Regions from separate parts of the Bradyrhizobium sp. USDA 4486 genome, predicted to be linked through region 3. Evidence: predicted binding sites of a transcription regulator. Region 3 holds the regulator's gene; each other region holds the start of a gene.
The links. Region 3 encodes PhoB, which activates phosphate uptake and scavenging genes when phosphate is short. Its sites were predicted from a motif close to TGTCATNNANCTGTCAT; they were not measured.

Region 1 (2,265 bases), 4.1 Mb from region 3:
GGACACGCGATGTTTCTGGGCACCGCCGGCTATTGCAGCGCGCATGCGCTGAAAGTCTGGGCGCTGCCGCCGGAGCTCGGCATTCTCGTCGGTGTCGCCGCGGCTTTCGCGCTCTCGATCGTGACCGGCTACATCTCGATCCGCCGCCAGGGCATCTATTTCTCGATGATCACGCTGGCGCTGTCGCAGCTCTTGTACTTCATCTATCTCCAGGCGCCGTTCACCCATGGTGAGGACGGCATCCAGGGCATTCCGCAAGGGCGCATGTTCGGCCTGCTCGATCTGTCGAAGCCGACCGTGCTCTATTACGTCGTGCTGGTCGGCTTCCTCGCCGGATTCCTGCTGATCTACCGCATCATCAACTCGCCGTTCGGCGAGGTCCTGAAATCGATCCGCGAGAACGAGCCGCGCGCGATCTCGCTCGGTTACCGCACCGACCAGTACAAGTTCCTGGCCTTCGTGCTGTCGGGAACGCTGGCGGGCTTTGCCGGTGCGCTGAAAGTGTTCGTGGCGCAGAACGCCTCGCTCACCGACGTGCACTGGTCGATGTCGGGCGAAGTCGTGCTGATGACGCTGGTCGGTGGTCTCGGCACCATCTTCGGCCCCGTGGTCGGCGCGTTCGTGATCATCGCCATGCAGCAATACCTGGCGGGCTTCGGCCAGTGGGTGACGGTGATTCAGGGCTCGATTTTCGTAATCTGCGTGCTTACCTTCCGCCGCGGCGTCATCGGCGAAATCGCCCATTACTTCCGGCGATCTCTATAACATACTGATATCACACCAATTTCTTTGGTGTGTGAAAGCGGTGGATGATCCGGTTCCGCGCGCGGGAGATGACACGCGCGCGGATCGAAAATGGTCTATGACAGTTTTATGACGGCCTGCTCGGGCCGGACCATTTCCAACCGGTAGCCTTTCCCCATGATGCGATGGTTTCGCGCTTTCCTCCCCAAGGAAGAACGGTTCTTCGACCTGTTCGACCGCCATGCCCAGACCGTGATTCAGGGCGCGATCGCGCTCCAGGGAATGCTCAATGGGGGTGAGGAGACGCCGGTCTATTGCCAGCGGGTCAACCAGTTCGAGAACGACGCCGACAACATCACCCGCGAGGTGCTGACGGCGGTGCGCCGCACCTTCATCACCCCGTTCGATCGCGGCGACATCAAGAACCTGATCACCTCGCTCGACGACGCCATCGACCAGATGCAGCAGACCGCCAAGGCCGTGATGCTGTTCGAGGTCCGCGCCTTCGAGCCGCCGATGCGCGAGATCGGCGGGCTCCTGATCGAATGTGCCAATCTGGTCGGCCGGGCGCTGCCCCTGATGCAGGAGATCGGCAAGAACGTCGCCATGCTGACCGCGATCACTGAAGAGCTGGGCAAGCTGGAAGGCCGCGTCGACGACCTCCACGACATCGGGCTGAAGGAATTGTTCCTCAAGCATCGCGACGGCAACGCGATGGATTTCATCGTCGGCGTCGAGATCTACGACCACCTCGAAAAGGTGGCCGATCGCTTCGACGACGTCGCCAACGAGATCAACAGCATCGTCATCGAGCAGGTCTAGCGCATGATCCGGAAAAGCGTGCAGCGGTTTTTCCCCGCGACAAACGCGGAACGCGTTTGCGCGGAGATCATGCGCCAACCTTAAGGCAGGGCCGCGCCGTGGATGCCGCGTTGGGTCTTCCCGTCCTCGTCGGACTGATCGCCGTCGCGCTGCTGTTCGACTTCCTGAACGGCCTGCACGATGCCGCCAATTCGATCGCGACCATCGTTTCGACCCGCGTTCTGCGGCCGCAATTCGCTGTGTTTTGGGCGGCCTTCTTCAATTTCATCGCCTTCATGGTGTTCGGCCTGCACGTCGCCCAGACCATCGGCACCGGCATCATCGATCCGTCGATCGTCGATGCCCAGGTGATCTTCGCGGCCCTCATCGGCGCCATCGTCTGGAACTTGGTGACTTGGGGGCTCGGCATCCCGTCCTCCTCGTCGCATGCGCTGATCGGCGGCCTCGTCGGCGGCGGCATGGCCAAAGCGGGGATCTCGGCGGCGGTGTGGAGCGGTCTTTCCAAGACGATACTGGCCATCGTGCTGTCGCCGCTGGTCGGCTTCCTGCTCGCCATGATGCTGGTCGCGATCGTGTCGTGGCTGTCGGTGCGCTCGACGCCGTTCGCGGTCGATCGCGCGTTCCGCATCCTGCAATTCGCCTCCGCCTCGCTCTATTCGCTCGGCCATGGCGGCAACGACGCGCAGAAGACCATGGGCA
Region 2 (2,265 bases), 4.1 Mb from region 3:
CGAGCACAGCGCCTGATGGCGGCCACTGACGAGCAAATGCTCGGTCATGGCAAAGCGCAGGAACGCGGTTTCCTCCGTCACGCGGTCGATCTCGCGCACGAGATCGGAGAACACGCCGTAGACGCAATGGTCGATGACGTGAAGCTGCTGGAACGTGTCGTTCGACAGCAGCAGCTCGCGCGCGAGCGGCGGCAGCGGCGATGCCGCGATCCACGGCCGCACGCGACCATCTGTCAAATTGAAGTGCAGCCACAGCCGGCCATCATGAGTGAACTCGATCGGCTGGTCGATCGGAAGCGCCTCGGCGCTGCCGTCGGCATGCAGGCGAAACGCCCAGACCAGCCCGGGAATGGCGGGCTCGGTGTTCTCTATCGCGCTGACAAGCTTCGCCGGCTCAGCCATGGCCAACCCCAACCGTCAACAGATAGTCCCACTCCGGAGCATGGCTGACGGCATCTTCCAGACCCACGCGCGTACTCAATTACGGCTTTGTTACAGTTTGATGATAACAGGCCGGCCTACTCGGCGGCGAGCCCCGTCGCGGCGGCTTCAGCTTCCCTGACGTAGTCGTGGACGACGCGGCCGAACGGCAGCGTCAGGTCGGCGATGTAATGGTGCGCGCCGAGACAACGGCGAACCGGGAAGTCGGCAACCGGTGCGTTGACGTGCGGCACCAGATGCAGCCGGCCCGGCCCGATCCACGAGCCCTTCGGCACGATGTCGATCAGGTTGATGGCAACGAGCTGACAGACTTCGAGCCGCCCGTCGACGCCGGGGATCATCTTCAGATTAACTTGCGTCTTCGACAGCGTGGCGCGGGTGAGATCGCCGTTGCCGGCCATGCTCTCGTGCTTGTAGCCCATGGTGCCCATGGCGACGAGCTGGCCGGCATATTCCAACGTGCCCGTCAGCGTGTCCTTGACGATCTCGAGCTTGGGATGGGCGTACTTCTTGGGAAAGCCCCAGATCTCGCGTCCGGCCGCGATCGGCGGATCGTCGTCCAGATACATCTGCGAGACGAAGTTGACCTCCTCGCCGTTGAGACGCGCGGGGATGACGAGACCAGATTCAGTGTAGCTGCCGAAGCCGGAGGAATCCGGCATCTTGATCCATTCGTAATGCACGATCGGCTGGTCGATCGGCTCGAGCGGCTCAGGCAGGCCGGCGCGGATCAGGTCCGGATCGGTCTCGTAGGTGATGACCAGGAATTCGCGGTTGACGAAACGATAGGGTCCGGCCGGATAGCTCGGTCCTGCAGCCGGCATGGACGGAAGTCTCAGCACGTCTTCCCTGCGCATCCTGATCTCCTGTGTGATGCCTCTGACGCTCGTCCGGCTCACGGGCTTTATGCAAATTGCTAGCCGCCGTCATTGACTGCGATGTGAAGGATTTCCGTCAGCCGGGCGACCCGCCGCCATTCCCGCTGCGGCCACCGTGCATGCGGGCGATGCATCGGCGCCGCAATTGTCATCACACCGTCACCACCGGACGCAATCGTTTGGGAGAGGCAGGAGGCATCGCCATGGACGCCCGCACGTCGCATCCGACACATTCGACCCATCAGCCCCCTTCGTGCGGCTGGCGGCCCGAGCGTTGCGACCGCGTCGCGCTGGTGTTGCAAGGCGGCGGTGCGCTCGGCGCCTACCAGGCCGGCGTCTACCAGGCGCTGCACGAGGCGGGCATCGAGCCCGATTGGGTCTGCGGTGTTTCGATCGGCGCGATCAACTCCGCCATCATCGCCGGCAACAAGCCGGAGAAGCGGCTGGAGGCGCTGCGCATCTTCTGGGAGCGCATCACCAGCCGCAAGATCTGGCACTACACGCCGGATGGCGACGTCTTCCGGCAGTGGCGCAATCTCACCAGCGCCTGGATGACGTCGGCGATGGGCCAGCCGGGCTTCTTCACCCCGCACCAGATCAATCCCTGGTTCAGCCCGGTCGGCGCCAGGACCGCCACCAGCTATTACGACACGATGCCGCTGAAGGAGAGCCTGCTCGAGCTCGTCGACTTCGACCTCCTCAACGAGAAGAAGGTCCGCTTCGCGGTCGGCGCGGTCAACGTGCTCTCCGGCAACTTCATCTATTTCGACAACGCCCATGACGAGATCGAGCCGGAGCACATCATGGCCTCCGGCGCGCTGCCCCCGGCGCTGCCGATGGTGCGGATCGGCACCGATCATTTCTGGGATGGCGGCATCGTCTCCAACACGCCGCTGCAGCATCTGCTCGACCAGGAGGACGCGCTCAACTCGCTGGTGTTCCAGGT
Region 3 (2,265 bases):
CCGGTTCGGCTGAGGAGACGGGATATGGGTTCTGAACATACCGCAAAGGCCTTCGACACCGACCTCCAGGAGCTCACCCGCCTGGTCGCCGAGATGGGCGGCCTCGCCGAGCGCATGATCGTCGATTCCGTCGACGCGCTGATCCGTCGCGACGTCGTGCTCGGCCAGCGCGTGGTCGCGACCGACGCCGAGATCGACGCGCTCCAGAAGAAGATCGAGGAGCGCGCCGTGCTCACCATCGCCCGCCGCCAGCCGATGGCGGTGGACCTGCGCGAGATCGTCGGCGCCATGCGCGTCGCCACCGATCTCGAGCGCATCGGCGATCTCGCCAAGAACATGGGCAAGCGCGTCGCGGCGCTGGAGACGGACTTTCATCCGCTGAAGCTGTTCCGCGGCCTCGAGCACATGACCGACCTCGTGCAGCAGCAGGTCAAGTCGGTGCTGGACGCCTATGCCGCGCACGACCTGCCGGCGGCGATGGCGGTGTGGAAGGGCGACGAGGAAGTCGACGCCATCTGCACCTCTCTGTTCCGCGAGCTTCTCACCTATATGATGGAGGATCCGCGCAACATCTCGTTCTGCATTCACCTGATGTTCTGCGCCAAGAACATCGAGCGCATCGGTGACCATGCCACCAACATCGCCGAGACCGTGTTCTACATGATCGAGGGCCAGGCGATCACCGACAAGCGGCCGAAGGGTGACATGACGACCTTTGCCACGACGATCCCGAATAGCTGAAGAGTCAAGGAGCGACGACACCATGGGCGCGCGCATTATGGTGGTTGAAGACGAGGAAGCTCTCACCGAGCTGCTTCGCTACAACCTCGAAGGCGATGGCTATGACGTCGAGACGGTGATGCGCGGTGACGACGCCGACACCCGTCTCAAGGAGCACATCCCCGACCTGATCGTGCTCGACTGGATGCTGCCGGGCCTCTCCGGCATCGAGCTGTGCCGACGGCTGCGCACCCGCCCGGAGACCAAGCAGCTTCCGATCATCATGCTGACCGCGCGCGGCGAGGAGAGCGAGCGGGTGCGGGGTCTTGCGACCGGCGCCGACGATTACATCGTCAAGCCGTTCTCCGTGCCGGAGCTGCTGGCGCGCGTGAAGGGCCTCTTGCGGCGCGCGAGCCCGGAGCGGCTCGCAACCGTGCTCGCCTATGGCGACATCGAGCTCGACCGCGACAAGCGTCGCGTCGCGCGCTCGGGCCGGCCGATCGATCTCGGTCCGACCGAATATCGCCTGCTGGAGTTCTTCCTCGAGCACCCCGGCCGCGTGTTCTCGCGCGAGCAGCTGCTCGACAGCGTCTGGGGCCGCGACATCTACATCGACGAACGCACCGTCGACGTGCATATCGGCCGTCTGCGCAAGCTGCTCAATCTCGGCCGCGAGCAGGACCCGATCCGCACCGTCCGCGGCGCCGGCTACGCGCTGGACGATCGCTTCGCGAAAGCGGAGCAGACGTAAGAACGGCTGCAAGCGAGCAAAATAAAAGCGTGCCGAGCGGCGCGCTTTTTTGCTTCGGATCGTCCCGGCCGCGTGCCGGGACGATGTCGTTGAAGCAGTGCTCAGCGCGTGCCCGGCTTCGCGGGCGCGCGGCGGCGATCCGCCGCCGGCTGGTAGGCGACGCGCGAGTGCTGCGCGCAATAGGGCAGGCCGGAGAGCGCCTTGCCGCCGCAGAAGAAGAAATCCGGGCTCGATGGATCGCCGACCGGCCAGTGGCAGGTCGCCTCGTTCAGCTCCAGGAGCGACAGCCGCTGGCTCATCGGCACCACGTTGTCGTAGGTGACCGGCTCGGCCTCCACCTCGACCTCGAAGGCCTGCGCCAGCGCGGTGTTGCCGCGCGAGATCGGGCGGCTCACGCGCATCATGTGCTGCGCGGGACGCGCCTTGCGCGGCCGGGGCGCGGCCGACGAGGGGCTCTTGGCGCGGCCGGACAGGCCGAGCCTGTGCACTTTGCCGATCACGGCATTGCGGGTCACATTGCCGAGCTCGGCCGCGATCTGGCTGGCCGAAAGTCCGGCCTCCCAGAGCTTCTTCAGCTGCTCGACGCGATCATCGGACCAGGTCAAAACCGTCATTGCACCCTTTCCCTCGCTGCCGGCCAGCCATCCTGGGGCCTCACAGCGAATGCCTAAGCCTTGAAAAACCCGTGCCGCCAGAATCCCTTAAGGCTCGCCGGGCACACAAGGTGCGCCCGAACGTTTACGCCGGTACATGAGGACTCTTGGGATCAGAACTGCTGCACGAGATGTCGTATC

Region 1: ACVWY3_RS13345 (DUF47 domain-containing protein) is a predicted target of PhoB. The motif match lies at 863-879, and genes of this name have one in related genera.
Region 2: ACVWY3_RS13735 (acetoacetate decarboxylase) is a predicted target of PhoB. The motif match lies at 1,466-1,482, and genes of this name have one in related genera.

What each region holds. Positions count from the first base shown of each region.
Region 1 covers NZ_JBSRZV010000001.1:2,701,648-2,703,912, reverse strand. Annotated here, with positions in the region: gene ACVWY3_RS13350 (branched-chain amino acid ABC transporter permease) at 1-765, shown strand, start outside; gene ACVWY3_RS13345 (DUF47 domain-containing protein) at 922-1,566, shown strand; gene ACVWY3_RS13340 (anion permease) at 1,665-2,265, shown strand, end outside.
Region 2 covers NZ_JBSRZV010000001.1:2,782,612-2,784,876, forward strand. Annotated here, with positions in the region: gene ACVWY3_RS13730 (transporter) at 1-402, opposite strand, end outside; gene ACVWY3_RS13735 (acetoacetate decarboxylase) at 519-1,298, opposite strand; gene ACVWY3_RS13740 (patatin-like phospholipase family protein) at 1,523-2,265, shown strand, end outside.
Region 3 covers NZ_JBSRZV010000001.1:6,839,525-6,841,789, forward strand. Annotated here, with positions in the region: gene pstB (phosphate ABC transporter ATP-binding protein PstB) at 1-13, shown strand, start outside; gene phoU (phosphate signaling complex protein PhoU) at 25-741, shown strand; gene phoB (phosphate regulon transcriptional regulator PhoB) at 764-1,471, shown strand; gene ACVWY3_RS32265 (GcrA family cell cycle regulator) at 1,573-2,085, opposite strand.